4 regions of the Nonomuraea sp. NPDC052634 genome follow, and region 3 is predicted to be linked to each of the others. Evidence: riboswitches for the same ligand, from Rfam matches in the RefSeq annotation. Region 3 holds a riboswitch; each other region holds the start of a gene.
What was found. A riboswitch is a leader RNA that binds a small molecule or an ion and turns the genes downstream of it on or off. The one in region 3 is predicted to bind cyclic di-AMP.
Positions count from the first base shown of each region.

Region 1: another riboswitch for cyclic di-AMP. It lies ahead of AB0K67_RS25960 (GH25 family lysozyme); the one in region 3 lies ahead of AB0K67_RS12755 (hypothetical protein).
Region 2: another riboswitch for cyclic di-AMP. It lies ahead of AB0K67_RS15070 (C40 family peptidase); the one in region 3 lies ahead of AB0K67_RS12755 (hypothetical protein).
Region 4: another riboswitch for cyclic di-AMP. It lies ahead of AB0K67_RS08855 (C40 family peptidase); the one in region 3 lies ahead of AB0K67_RS12755 (hypothetical protein).

Region 1 covers NZ_JBFATY010000006.1:141,637-145,077, forward strand. The annotation lists gene AB0K67_RS25940 (NAD-dependent epimerase/dehydratase family protein) at 1-74, opposite strand, end outside; gene AB0K67_RS25945 (hypothetical protein) at 251-553, opposite strand; gene AB0K67_RS25950 (FAD-dependent oxidoreductase) at 739-1,425, shown strand; partial or broken gene AB0K67_RS25955 (malate:quinone oxidoreductase) at 1,438-1,941, shown strand; cyclic di-AMP (ydaO/yuaA leader) riboswitch at 2,130-2,275, shown strand; gene AB0K67_RS25960 (GH25 family lysozyme) at 2,287-3,030, shown strand; gene AB0K67_RS25965 (SDR family oxidoreductase) at 3,215-3,441, opposite strand, start outside.
Region 2 covers NZ_JBFATY010000002.1:525,763-529,203, reverse strand. The annotation lists gene serA (phosphoglycerate dehydrogenase) at 1-1,202, shown strand, start outside; gene AB0K67_RS15070 (C40 family peptidase) at 1,873-2,277, opposite strand; cyclic di-AMP (ydaO/yuaA leader) riboswitch at 2,491-2,632, opposite strand; gene AB0K67_RS15065 (3-isopropylmalate dehydrogenase) at 2,732-3,441, shown strand, end outside.
Region 3 covers NZ_JBFATY010000002.1:15,847-19,287, forward strand. The annotation lists gene AB0K67_RS12745 (DeoR/GlpR family DNA-binding transcription regulator) at 1-518, shown strand, start outside; gene galT (galactose-1-phosphate uridylyltransferase) at 515-1,594, shown strand; cyclic di-AMP (ydaO/yuaA leader) riboswitch at 1,665-1,806, shown strand; gene AB0K67_RS12755 (hypothetical protein) at 1,812-2,768, shown strand; gene AB0K67_RS12760 (TIGR03620 family F420-dependent LLM class oxidoreductase) at 2,923-3,441, opposite strand, start outside.
Region 4 covers NZ_JBFATY010000001.1:1,967,293-1,970,733, forward strand. The annotation lists gene AB0K67_RS08845 (M48 family metallopeptidase) at 1-402, opposite strand, end outside; gene AB0K67_RS08850 (hypothetical protein) at 414-1,232, opposite strand; gene AB0K67_RS08855 (C40 family peptidase) at 1,306-1,749, opposite strand; cyclic di-AMP (ydaO/yuaA leader) riboswitch at 1,907-2,070, opposite strand; gene AB0K67_RS08860 (NlpC/P60 family protein) at 2,984-3,441, opposite strand, start outside.

The sequences.
Region 1 (3,441 bases), on a different contig from region 3:
TGACCGGCGGCGATGAGGTGCTCGGTGAGCGCGCCGCCGAAGTAGCCGCTGGCGCCGGTGATGAAGATGCGCATGGTCGTTCGCTTCCTTTCAACGGTCAGGAGACATCGCGAGGGCGGAGGCGGGCGTGCGCCCTTTCCGGCCTCTGCTTCGACCGTACCAGAAAAGCGGATGACTCATCCGAATCGACAATCTATCCGTTTGCTGTACGCGAAAAGGGGCCCGGCCTTCCGGCCGGACCCCTGGACGGTCAGCCGTCGTCGCGGCGCCGACGCAGCTCGTGGCGGGCCTGGCGGCGCTCGCGACGGCGCGTCTCGCGACGGTAGAGGGCCCATTCGCGGCCCCCGTTGAGCCGGCCCTCACCGAACAGGAACGCATCGGTCGCCCGCCAGTAGCAGCCGCTCAGGCGCCGGGAGAGCGAGGCGCTCTCGCGGTCGATCCGCTCGGGCAGCGTGCAGGCGCCGTCGCGGTGGTCGTGAACGGGCCGGCAGTACACCATCGGCGCGTCGGCCAGCTTCACCCACCAGGGCCGGGTCTTGTCGGTCTTGCTCATACGGTCACCTTTCGGCTCCGTGACGCCCCGGGATGGGGCCGTCAACAGACCGGGTGCACCGTGATCGCCTCCTCAACCTGGCGGGCACTTGCTTGATCCACGCTACGCCGGATCCCGGGCCGCGCGCAGGGGCTGTTATACAAGTAGCGAACCTGTCATACGAGTTGTGGGGAGCGCGGCGCGCGGTGGTCACCGAGGGCTACGACGTGGTGCTGGTCGGCGGCGGCGTCATGAGCGCCACCCTCGGCGTGCTGCTGCGCCGCGTTCAGCCGGACTGGTCGGTGCTGGCGCTGGAACGGCTCGACGGCCTCGGCCTGGAGAGCTCGTCGGCGTGGAACAACGCCGGCACGGGGCACGCGGGGTTGTGCGAGTTCAACTACACGCCGCTCACCGGCGACGGCTCGATCGACGTGACCGGCGCCATCAGGATCAGCGAGCAGTTCCAGCTCTCCCGCCAGCTCTGGGCGACGCTGGTGGAAGAGGGCACGCTCGGCGATCCGGCGGGCTTCATCCGGCCGGTGCCGCACTTCTCGTTCGCCCGGGGCGCGGCCGGGGCCGAGCACCTGCGGCTGCGTCACGCGGCGCTGCGCGGGCACCCGCTCTTCGAGGGCCTGGAGCTCGTACGCGACCGCGACGCCATGGCGGAGCTGCTGCCGCTGATGTTCGCCGGCCGCCCCGCGGGCGAGGAGGTGGCGCTGTGCCGCTCGCGCGGCGGCACCGACGTCGACTACGGCGTGCTGACCAGGCGGCTGTTCGCGGCACTCGAACGCGACGGTGTCGAGGTGCGGACCGGGCACGAGGTGCGCTCGCTCTCCCGTGACCGCAGGTCGTGGCGGCTGCGGGTGCGCGACCTGGCGGGCGAACGCGACTAGTTCTCGCCCCGCTTCCTCAAGCGCGGCCGCCTCACCGACCTGCCGGGCTCCATCACCCCCGGCAACCTGCCCACGCTGCTCGGCGCCGCCCACGCCGAGCGCGACATGCTGCGCTACCTCGTGGGGCAGCTCGCACAGACCGGCCGCGACCGGCTGCGAGCGCTGCGCGGGTTCGTCCCGCAGGCGCGGGCGGGCGACTGGGAGCCGATCACCGCGGGCCAGCGGGTGCAGGTGGTCAAGCCGGTGCACGGGCGCGGGTCGATCGCCGGGTTCGGCACCGAGGTGGTGACGTCGGCGTACGGCGGGCTGGCCGCCCTGCTCGGCGCATCCCCGGGCGCGTCCGCGTCCGTGGCGATCATGCTGGACGTGCTCGAACGCGCCTTCCCCGACCGGCTGCCGGGCTGGCGGCCCGCTTTGCGCGAGCTTGTTCCGACGTACGGGACCGTGCTGTCCGACCAGCCCGGGCCGGCGCGGGAGACGGCCGGCAGGACGGCCAGGACGCTGGACCTGGACTGAGCAGAGCGAAAAACTTTACCTGTTCAGAAACCCCGGCGACATGGGGCTTACGGGCGGGTAACTCGCGCAATGCGAAGGTAATCCCTTTAGGATGCTTGCGGATACTTTTGCTAACTATGTACTTTTGCGGGTCGAGGGACGCCCACGCGTTACCTCGCATCTTTGACCGGACCGTACGCCTTCCCGATGGCGTGCGGCCGCCGAATCCGCGTTCTCGCGGAACCGGGGACCCACCTTTCCGGGGTGAATCGGACGCCCGCCCCTGGCGGCGTCCGTAGGGCACTTCCAGTCCCGAACCCGTCAGCTAACCCGGTAGGCGGCATGGAAGCAAGGAGTCAACCCCGCATGCCCAAGCTTGCCGACAACCGCAAGCGCCTCGGACTGGCGCTCGGCGGAGCCGTGCTCGCCGCCGTCACCGCCGTCACCGGCACCGCCCACGCCTCCACCGCCGACCACGGTGCCCCGCACGAGGCCACGCAGCACACCTCCCAGCACCAGGCTGGCTCCCTGACCTACGGTCTCGACATCTCCCACTACGAGCCGCAGTACGACTGGAGCTCCAGCTCCGCGCAGTTCGGCATCATCAAGGCCACGGAGGGCACCGACTTCGTCGACTCCTCCTTCGCCAGGCACTGGCGTGAGCTCGGCAGCAAGGGCATCGTGCGCGGCGCGTACCACTACGGCCACCCCGCCAACGACCCCATCGCAGACGCCAACCACTTCCTGGCCACGGTGAACTCCCAGCCCGCCAAGCCTGGCGACCTTCTGGTCCTGGACCTGGAGACCACTGACGGCAAGTCCGTCGGAGAGGTCAACGCCTGGGCCAAGGCGTGGCTGTCGTACGTGGAGAAGCAGACCGGCGTCAAGCCGATCTTCTACAGCGGCTGGAACTTCGCCAACACCTATGGCCACGGCCTGTCGCAGTACCCGCTGTGGGTCGCCCACTACAGCCGGGCCAAGGGCGCGGTCACCCCGCCGGCCGACTGGAAGACCTGGACGATCCACCAGTACACCGAAACGCCGATCGACCAGAACGTCTCTTCGCTGACGCCCGACCAGCTCCGCGCCCTCGGCCGCAAGTCCGCCTGACACGGACCCCCTCCCCCGCCGGTCCGCTGAACGCCCGGCGCGGAAACCCTCCCAGGGCTCGACCCGCGCGCCGGGCCCGCCCATGAAGCCGCGCGACGGTCCTGTTGCACGACAGGACCGTCGCGCGGCTTCTGCACGCAGACGGGCGGCCTCCTCGTGGCCTGTGTGAACGATCCGGGGGCCGTCAGGTGGCGGCAGCGGCGGCGACCCAATCCCCGTACCGGATCCCGCCGAGCCGTGCCTCACCCAGCGGAACGAGCGAGTGCTCGGCAAGCTCACTGCCGAAGTAGCGAGCGTCCGGATCGGCGACCACCTCGCGCGGGTCGCCCAGGGCGGCCAGCGCCTCGCGGAAGAACTCGTCCATCCTGACCCGCTCCGGCCCGGCGATCTCCATCCGGCCGTTGAGCGGCG
Region 2 (3,441 bases), 510 kb from region 3:
AGCGCTCGAAGTACACCGGTGTCGAGCTGGACGGCAAGACCGTCGGCATCCTCGGTCTCGGCAAGATCGGTCAGCTCGTGGCCCAGCGGCTGGCGCCGTTCGGCGTCGAGCTGATCGCCTACGACCCCTACCTCCCGCCGGCCCGCGCCGCGCAGATGGGCGTCCGGCTCGTCAGCCTCGAAGAGGTGCTCAAGCAGGCTGACTTCATCACCGTCCACCTGCCCAAGTCCAAGGAGACCATCGGGCTCATCGGCGACCGCGAGCTGCACCAGGTCAAGCCCAACGTGCGGATCATCAACGTGGCCCGCGGCGGCATCGTCGACGAGGGTGCGCTCTACGCGGCGATCAAGGAGGGCCGGGTCGCGGGGGCCGGTCTGGACGTCTTCGCCAAGGAGCCGTGCACCGACAGCCCGCTCTTCGAGCTCGACCAGGTCGTCGTCACGCCGCACCTCGGCGCCTCCACCCACGAGGCCCAGGAGAAGGCCGGCACCCAGGTGGCGCGGAGCGTGAAGCTGGCGCTGGCGGGCGAGTTCGTGCCCGACGCGGTCAACGTCCAGGGCGGCGTGGTCGCCGAGGACGTCAAGCCGGGCCTGCCGCTGGCCGAGAAGCTGGGCCGGGTCTTCACCGCGCTGGCCGGCGAGGTGGCCACCAAGCTCGACGTCGAGGTGCGCGGCGAGATCGCCTCCCAGGACGTCCGGGTGATCGAGCTGGCCGCGCTCAAGGGCGTCTTCACCGACGTGGTGGAGGAGCAGGTCACCTACGTCAACGCGCCGCTGCTGGCCAAGGACCGCGGCATCAACGTCGAGCTGGTCACCAGCTCCGAGAGCCCCGACTGGCGCAACGTCGTCACCGTGCGCGGCGTGCTGGCCGACGGCCGCACGGTCTCGGTCTCGGGCACGCTGTCCGGGCCGCGCCAGATCACCAAGATCGTCGAGGTCAACGGCTACGAGATGGAGATCGAGCCGACGGCCCACCTGTGCTTCTTCACCTACACCGACCGCCCCGGCATCGTCGGCGTGGTCGGCCGGCTGCTCGGCGAGCACGGCATCAACATCGCCTCGATGCAGGTGGCCCGCGACGTCAAGGGCGGCAAGGCGCTCATCGCGCTGACCGTCGACTCGGCGATCCCGGCCGACGTGGTCGAGCAGATCGGCGCCGAGATCGGCGCCGAGAGCGGCCGCTCGGTCGACCTGGAGGACTGAGCCTGAGCCCGGCCGGGCGGATGGGCCGGGCCCCCGGTTGATCCGGAGGACTGAGCCTGAGCCCGGCCGGGCGGACGGGGCGGGCCCCCGGTTGATCCGGAGGGCCGCGCCTTTCGGCCGGCCGGCTTGGGGTCAATACCCCTTTGACCTGCGAAGGGCCGTCACCCGTTTCGGGTGGCGGCCCTTTTCCGTCTCAGGATGCGAGATAGTAGGACATCCAAGCTTCATCCTCGGGTACTGTAGCCGGTGATGCGCCAGGTTCTCGTACTCATTACCTGCCGCGGCGGGGCCTGTTAGGGCAGGTCGACATACCCGCCGCGGTGAGCGGCGCATGTGTCGGCCGTTAAGTCCCTTCGCCCGGTCCGCAACCCGGACCACGAGATCAGGCCCGATCGGGCTCGCGACCGGAGCCCGGCTTCCCCCTCTCTTTCAGGAACGCGTCCGCGAAGCGAGATGAGTCACATGTACGAGATGTATGCCTACAACCGTGCCGAGGACCACGAGGACGAGGCCACCGAGGCCGTCCAGATGGCCCTGGACCGGCGCGACAACGGCGGAGCCCCCCAGAGCAGGTGAGTACGAGCGGCCCCGCGCTGGTCGCACGGGGCCGGTCGTCGCCGGAGTGCGGCCGGAGTTCATGGGTGTGGTCCGGTGGTCGCAGGGGTGAGGTTCAGAGGGTGGCGGTGAGCATCGGCGGTGCGGGTTCCTTGCGCCGTTCGAGCACCTTGGCCCACTGGCGGACGCCCTTGGGATCCGGTCTGACCGCGCCGACGAACGCCTGACGGCGCCACTCGGAGAGCTTCTCCTCCTTCACCACGTCGCCTGAACGTGGCGCGTGCACCATGTATCCGGGCTTGGAGATCATGCCCACGTGACCGAGGCCGCTGAAGAAGACCAGGTCACCGGGCTTGAGCTGGTTCCATCCGATCTTTCTTGAGAACGCGTGGTACTGCTCGGCGGCGGTACGCGGCAGGTGGATCCCCGCCTTCCTGTACGCCCTGAGCATCAGCCCGGAGCAGTCGTAGCCGCCGTTGCCGGTGCCGCCCCACACGTACGGGGTGCCGCGCTGGCGCATGGCGAACTTGAGCGCGACCTTCCAGGCGGGCCTAGGCCGGCGCTTCTCCAGGATGCGCTTGACCTGAGGACCGGTGAGGGTGATCGAGCCGGCCGGGCTCGTGTCCGGGCCGGCGGGGTCGCGGCTCTCGCCGGGGTCGGCGAAGGCCGGAGAGGGGAGTGCGATGAGCCCGGCGGCGACGCCTGCCAGGGCGATGGCGATGCGAGACAGGGGTCTGTCCTTCCATGCGGCCGACCGGGTTAGCTGACGGGCTCGGGCCTGGAAGGCAGCCCTACGGCGTGCGCCGATTCGCCCCTGGGGGAGGTTGGGTCCCCGGCTCCACGCAGCTGCTGCGTGGATTAGGCCTGACGGACTCTAACGAAACGGTCAAAAGGTCGCAATACGTCTAAAATCGGACGTCCGGACAGTGAGATGATGTGTTCGTCAGTCGAGACGAGCCGGTAAGGTACCGCCCATGGAGTCGCGTAACATCCGCTTGGCTGTCATCCCCGGTGACGGCATCGGCACCGAGGTCGTCGCAGAAGGACTCAAGGTCCTGGAGGCGGTGGGCACGAAGATCGAGCCCACCCACTATGACCTGGGCGCCGCACGCTATCACCGCACCGGCGAGACGTTGCCCGACTCGGTGCTCCAGGAGCTGCGCGGCTACGACGCCATCCTGCTCGGCGCCGTCGGTGACCCCAGCGTGCCGCCCGGCATCCTGGAGCGCGACCTGCTGCTTCGGCTGCGGTTCGAGTTCGACCACTACGTCAACCTGCGTCCGGTCAAGCTGTTCCCCGGCGTGCGCACCCCGCTGGCCGACACGCCGCCCGAGAACATCGACATGATCGTCGTCCGCGAGGGCACCGAGGGCCTCTACGCCGGCACCGGCGGCGCCATGCGGCGCGGCACCCCGCACGAGATCGCCACCCAGGAGTCGCTCAACACCGCCTACGGCGTCGAGCGCGTGGTGCGCTACGCCTTCGACAAGGCGCAGTCGCGCCCTCGCAAGAAGCTCACGCTCGTCCACAAGACGAACGTCCTCACCTACGCGGGCGACCTGTGGCAGCGTACGGTCAACCGCGTGGCCGCCGAATACCCCGAGGTCAGCGTCGACTACTCCCACATCGACGCCGCCTCGATGTTCTTCGTCACCCAGCCCGAGCGCTTCGACGTGGTGGTCAC
Region 3 (3,441 bases):
CCATGCTCGTACGCCCCGGCACGGCCGTGGCGCTGTCGGCGGGCACCACCACGTGGGCGCTGGCGCACCACCTGATCGGCGTGCCCGAGCTGACCGTGATCACCAACTCGATCCCGGTCGCCGAGGTCTTCCACCGCAACCCGCGCGCCGACCGCACGGTCGTGCTGACGGGTGGCGTGCGCACGCCGTCCGACGCGCTGGTGGGGCCGGTCGCGGTGGCCGCGATCCGCCGCCTGCACGTCGACACGCTCTTCCTCGGCGTGCACGGCATGAGCGTGCGGGCCGGGTTCACCACGCCCAACCTGCTGGAGTCGGAGACCGACAGGGAGCTGGTGGCGGCGGCGAGCCGGCTGGTCGTCCCGGCCGACCACACGAAGTGGAACACGGTGGGCATCAGCACGATCGCCGAGCTGGACGAGGCCGACGTGGTCGTCAGCGACGCGGGCCTGCCGGAGGAAGCACGTACGGAGCTGGCTGAACGGGCCGGCGAACTGATCATCGCGGAGGGCTCGTCGTGAAGCGCACCATCACCCATCTCGCCGACGGCCGGGAGCTGATCTACTACGACCGGCGCGACGACGCCGACAGGAGCGCGATCGACCGCCGCCGGCTCGACCCCCGGCCGCCGGCCTCGGAGCTGCGCTACGACCCGCTCACCGAGGAGTGGATCGCGATCGCGGGGCACCGGCAGACGCGGACGTTCCTGCCGACCGGCGGCACGGCCGAGTGCCCGCTGTGCCCGTCGTCGGACGAGCGCGCGACGGAGATCCCCTCGTACGACTACGACGTGGTCGTGTTCGAGAACCGCTTCCCCTCCTTCTCCGGAAATTTCGGGACTTATGAGGCCGTGGGCGGGCTGAGCGAGGTCCGTCCGGGTGTGGGGCGGTGCGAGGTCGTGTGCTTCACCTCCGACCACGACTCCTCCTTCTCCGCGCTCTCCGACGAGCAGGTGGTGCTGGTCATGGAGGCGTGGGCCGACCGTACGGCGGAGCTGTCCGGCATCGAGGGCGTCGAGCAGGTCTTCTGCTTCGAGAACCGGGGCGCGGAGATCGGCATCACCATCGCGCACCCGCACGGCCAGATCTACGCGTACCCGTACGTCACGCCCAGGACGAAGCTGCAGCTCGGAGCCGCCGAGCGCTACAAGGGGCCGGGGAACCTGTTCGCCGACGTGCTGGCCGCCGAGCGGGCCGAGGGCACGCGGGTGGTCGCCTCGAACGAGCTGTGGACGGCCTTCGTGCCGGCCGCCGCGCGCTGGCCGTTCGAGGTGCACATCTATCCGCACCGGCAGGTGCCGGACCTGGCGGCGCTGACGGACGCCGAGCGCGCCGCGTTCGCGCCGCTCTACACCTCGGTGCTGCGGGCGTTCGACGGGCTGTTCGGGGTCGTCATGCCGTACATCTCGGCCTGGCATCAGGCGCCGGTGCGTACGGGGCGCGATCTGGCATACCTGCACCTGGAGCTGTTCTCCATCCGGCGGGCGCCCAACAAGCTCAAGTACCTGGCAGGCTCGGAGTCGGCGATGGGGGCGTTCGTGAACGACGTGCGGCCCGAGGAAGCGGCGCGCATGATCCGATCACAGATCGATCACTAATAGATTTCTACTTAAGGTCGCATGACTCATGATCTACCACTAATATCCCCATATGCATCGGCCGTAACGCGGCTGATGCCCGCCTAATCCTGGGCGCGTCGCCCGGGAGCCGGGGACCCAACCGCACCTTGGGGTGAATCCGCTACGGCGGTAGGGAGCGACTCCCATGCCCGAACCCGTCAGCTAACCCGGCCGGCAGAGGGAGAGGAACTCATACGTGGCGGCTTCGTCCCCCGCGAAACTTGCCATCGGTCTCATCGCCGCCGCCGCCATCGCCGTCCTCCCGGCGCACGCGGCGACGGCCGCCCCGAAACCGAAAGAGTCCGAGCTCCGCGCTCAGCTCAAGCAGCTGAACAGCAAGGTCGACAAGCTCATCGAGAAGTACAACCTCAAGCGCGTCGAGCTGGCCAAGGCACAGGAGGCCGCCAGAGCCGCGCAGGCCAGGCTGGCCGCCGCCGAGCAGACCCTGGCCGCCGCCGAGCAGCGGGTCGCCGAGATCGCCCGCCTGCGCTACCAGAACATCGACCCGTCGCTGCCCGGCTTCATGATGCCGGGCGACGCCGGCACCGCGGCCCTGCTCGAACAGCTCACCGCCGAGCAGCAGGCCATGGTGGCGAGCGTCGCCAAGGCCCGCGACGAGCGCAAGAAGGCCAGCGATGAGGCCGCCGCGCTGACCGCCAAGATCAAGAAGGACGCGGCCGAGGTGGCGAAGCAGCGCCGCGAGGCCGAAGGCGTCATCAGCGACATCGAGAAGAAGCTGCGCGACCTGGTGCCGGTCGCCACGGGCCGCAGGTCCAACGGCACCTGGGCGCCCGAGCTGCCCGGCGGCCCCGACAACATCACCCCGCGTACGCGGCTGATGAAGGCCCAGATCGAAAAGAACTTCTCGCTGCCGTACACGGTGGGCTGCTTCCGCGCGGGCTCCAGCGGTGAGCACCCGCTCGGCCGCGCCTGCGACTTCATGATGAGCACCGGCGGCACCATGCCGACGCCCGCCAACAACGCGCTCGGCGACCGCATCGCCGAGTGGGCGCTGCAGAACAAGGACAAGCTCGGCGTGAAGTATGTGATCTGGAAGCAGCGCATCAACTCCGGCACCGGCTGGCGCGCCATGGCCGACCGCGGCAGCATCACCGAGAACCACTACGACCACGTGCACATCTCGATGAACTGAAACCAGGGGATGACCAGGGGATGACCAGGGGATATCGCATCTGGTGATGTACATCCACGAATCGAGACGGCGTTTGCGCCGGCGGCCCCTATGCGGTTGAGCGTTCGGAGTGCCGGGTCCGCGATGGGGCCCTGGGTCGCCTGAACTGACAGCCTCACCCCCATCCAGGAGGCAATGCAGACGCAAGGTGTTCGAGTTGCTCGATGGCCGTGGACATGTCATCTGCGAGGGGATGGACAAGCACGTGGTCGGCGCCGGCGTCGAGTTGCGCTTGAACACGCGCGGCGATGGCGTCCGGGGTGCCCCACGCGACCAGCGCGTCGACCAGCCGATCGCTTCCTCCGTTGGCCATGTCCTGGTGGCCATAGCCGAGACGTAGCCAATTGCGCGCGTACGGCGAATCGGAGCTGGTCTTGCCTCGGTACCGCCGCGCGATGGCACGGGCTTGCTCAGGATCGGGTTCGATGACGAACGCCTGTTCGGGGATGAGTAACTTGTCGCTCCCCAGGGCCTCGCGGACGAGCGCGGTGTGTTCGACCGGGGCCGCATACGAATGGACGCCGTCGGTGCGGTCGCGGGCCAGTTGCACCATGCGAGGCTGCAAGGCGGCCAACACCCGGACGAACGGCGCAGCCGGCGGGTTGCGCGTCATCGCCTGGTCCATCTCGTCGAG
Region 4 (3,441 bases), on a different contig from region 3:
GTCCCAGGGCGTGGTGAACGCGGCCACGGCGATGATCACGATGCCGAGCAGCACCAGCGCCAGGGCCGCCTGGCGGCGCAGGGCCGGGGTGGTGGTTCCGCGTTCGTCCATGCCCGCACCCTTCCCGCTGCCCAGGGCCTGAACGTGCTCCTTTCCGCCGCCTCCGTCCGAGGCCGGCGTGTTCGTCTGTGCGCCGCTTCCTGCGGCCTCCGCGTCCTGGGCCCGCGTGCCGCTGCCCGCGGCCTCCGCGTCCTGGGCGCCGCTCGCGGCGGGCGCGCCCGGCGGGTGGGCGGCGCCCACCGTGGCCAGCGCCTCCTCCGCCGCGCGAGCGCCGTCCTTCGCCCCCTGGGTCTTCTCCTGGCGGTCCGTCTCCCGGTCGTCCGGGTCTTGTCGTTCGCTCATCTGCCTCCCCTTCACACGAGCTGATCCCGCACGTACGCGCGCCACCGCGCGGTCAGCGTCGCGACGGAGAGCCCGAGCGCGGCGAGTGCCCGATCGGTCCCGCGTACGCGGGCCGCACGGTAGAGCCTCACCAGGGTCCCCTCACCGAACCGGTCAGCGAGGAAGCGACACGCCAGCCAGGCCTCCTGGTACGCCCGCGCGAGCGCGGCAGGGTCGCCGCCGTTCGCCGCGAAAGCCGCAGGTCCGGGCAGAACGGTCGGGAGGCGGCCGGCCCGTACCTCGGCGGCCAGCTCGGCGGCGGCCGTCGTCACGGGCAGCCCGGCGTCGCGGTAGGCGACGTAGTCGGCGAAGCCCTCGTACAGCCAGACGGGCAGGCCGCCGGTGCCGGCGACGACATGGGTGAGCTCGTGGGCGAGGACGACGTCCCTGCCCGAAGGGTTGAGCCTGGCGAACGACTCGGGCACGACGATCACCCGTTCGCCGTCGGCGACCGCTGCGAGCCCGTCCACGCCGCCCACCCGGGCCAGCGCGGCGGCCTCGCGGGCATCGGCCGGTACGACGATCAGGGGGCGTACGGGGCGGGCGAGCACCGCCGAGACCCTTCGGCTCGCCGTGTCGGCCCTGCGCGCCAGCTCGCCGAGCCCCGTGGCGTCGTGGCCCACGACCGTGGACCATGTGCCGCGGCGCACGATGTGCGGGCCCGGCCACAGGTCGCGTACCGGCTGGGGCAGGATCGGCGCGCCGGGCAGCGGGGCGGCGGCCGACGCGAGCGAGGCGGCGGCGAGCACCAGCCCGGCCGCCAGGGCACGTCGGCTCACCTGCTCAGGCACAGCCCCGATGGTAGGTGGTCCCCTGACACGCGAGAGCCCCGTCCGGATCGGGGAGGATCCGCACGGGGCTTCTTCACGCGCCGGGACGGACGGCGCCGACGAAGGACGCCTTACGCCATCCGCTCAGCTTGTCGATGCGTACCCGTTCACCCGTCCGAGGTGAATGGATCATTCTGCCTTTGCCGACGTACATGCCCACATGGCCGAGCCCGTTGAAGAACATCAGGTCACCAGGCTGCAGGTTGCGCCAGGAGACCTTCTTCCTGACGCGGGCGAACTGGCTGCTCGCCACGCGCGGGAGCTTGACGCCGGCCTTCCTCCAGGCGTATTGGACGAGACCGGAGCAGTCGAACGAACCAGGTCCGGTGGCTCCGTAACGGTACGGGTCACCGATCTGCTTCTTGGCCACGGCGACGGCCTTGCTGGCCCTCGCCCTCTGCAGGGCGGCTCTGGCGGCCCTCTTGCGGGCCTTGGCCGAGATGGCGGTGCGGGCGGTGGTGGCCGCCTTCACCGTCATTCCGGCCGCCGCACTGGCTTCGCGGGTCGTCGCCGCCTGAGCCTCGGGGGCATGGAGGACCATACCTCCGGCTGTCACAGTCAACGTGAGTGCGACACCACTCAGGGCAAGGCGGGACAGGCGGGGGTTCTGCAGGGATTCAGACAGGATTTCTCCTTGGGTCTTCCACGAACGCCTACCGGGTTAGCTGACGGATTCGGGCGTGGAAGTCGCCCTACGGCGCGATGGCGCGCCGATTCACCCCTGATCCCTTGGGGACGTGGGATCGCTGGGTCCCCGGCTCCGTGCCTCCTGTCTGCACGGATTCGGCAGGTCGCGCCCCGATCGATGAGTGCGATGGGGATGTCGGGGCCGACCGGCGGATATGTATCTGTCTCACATCGGGAGGGACCGATGATCGGTTCGCGACGACATGGCTTGTCCGCCGCGACGCCAGAAGTTACGCCGAACGGTCACGAATCGGCAAAGCCCGAGTAACGCTGTAAAGATCAGATAGGGGTATTTGTCAGACTCAGAACCGCTGCTGGGACCCAGGCGCCGTGACCAAAATGTGACCTCACTCACAATTCTTTTCCCGCTGCTGTGTAAGGTCCCATCCGCCACAACTGTCACCTTGGTCACAAACGTGAACATCGTTCCCGCGCGATCTCCGGCCTGGGCGAACGGTTGTTGTGACAGACGTAACTTCCGAATTTCCCCGATTTCCGACAGGCCCTAGCAGCAAGATCACGCCCGTGGCCACTGATCAAGTCCGTCGCCACCACGCTCCCTACGAAGTGGCGTAGTAGAAGGAGAGCGACGCGATTCACACATCGAAGAACGGCGACTAAAAGGAATAGCGGCTCCACATGGTGACCGATCGAAAACGGCCGGATGGCAGGCTTTCGGGCCGGTTCCCCGCCCCGCCGGACCGGCCTCGTCACCAAGCCCGAGATCCCCCTGCCACTCGGCTGGATCGCACCCCACCGGATCGGCCGAAGCCGGTTCACCACCCCACCGGACCGGCCGAAGCCGGTTCCCCACCCCACCGGACCGGCCGAACCCCGCAGACCGGCCGAAGCCGGTTCCCCGCCCCGCGGAGCGGCCGAATGGGCGGGCGATGGCCTTGGAGGAGCGCTGACAAAAGCGGCCGGCCCGCTCATAGAGGCTGCGCGCTACGTCGCAGACCTTCGTACGAGCGGGCCGGCCCTTGAGAAACGGGTGCAACCAGGCGGGTCACCCCGCCACGTCAGCCTTACGGGCGGATCGCGCCGACGAGGCGGCGGCCGTACGCGGAAAGCTTGACCACCTTGACGACGTCACCCGTCTGCGGCGCGTGGACGATTTGCCCGTTGCCCGCATAAATACTGACGTGCCCCAAACCCTCGCTGAAGATGAGGTCACCGGGCTGGAGGTCGTCGAGCGACACCCGCCGGTTCGCGCCCCACGCCCACTGCTGCCAGGTCGTCCGCGGTAGCCGCACGCCCGCGGCCGCCCACGCCGCCTGAGTGAGCCCCGAGCAGTCGTACCCGCCTGGACCGGTGCCGCCGAACACGTACGGCTTGCCGATCTGCGCGTACGCGAACCGCAGCACCGCCGCGGCGCTTCCCGAGGCGGGCCCGGTGTACTTGAGCCCGGTGCTGTTCGGGTTGCCCGGGTTGTAGGCGCCCAGCCTGTCGAGCAGCTTCTTCTGCTGCGCGATGAGCTTGAGCA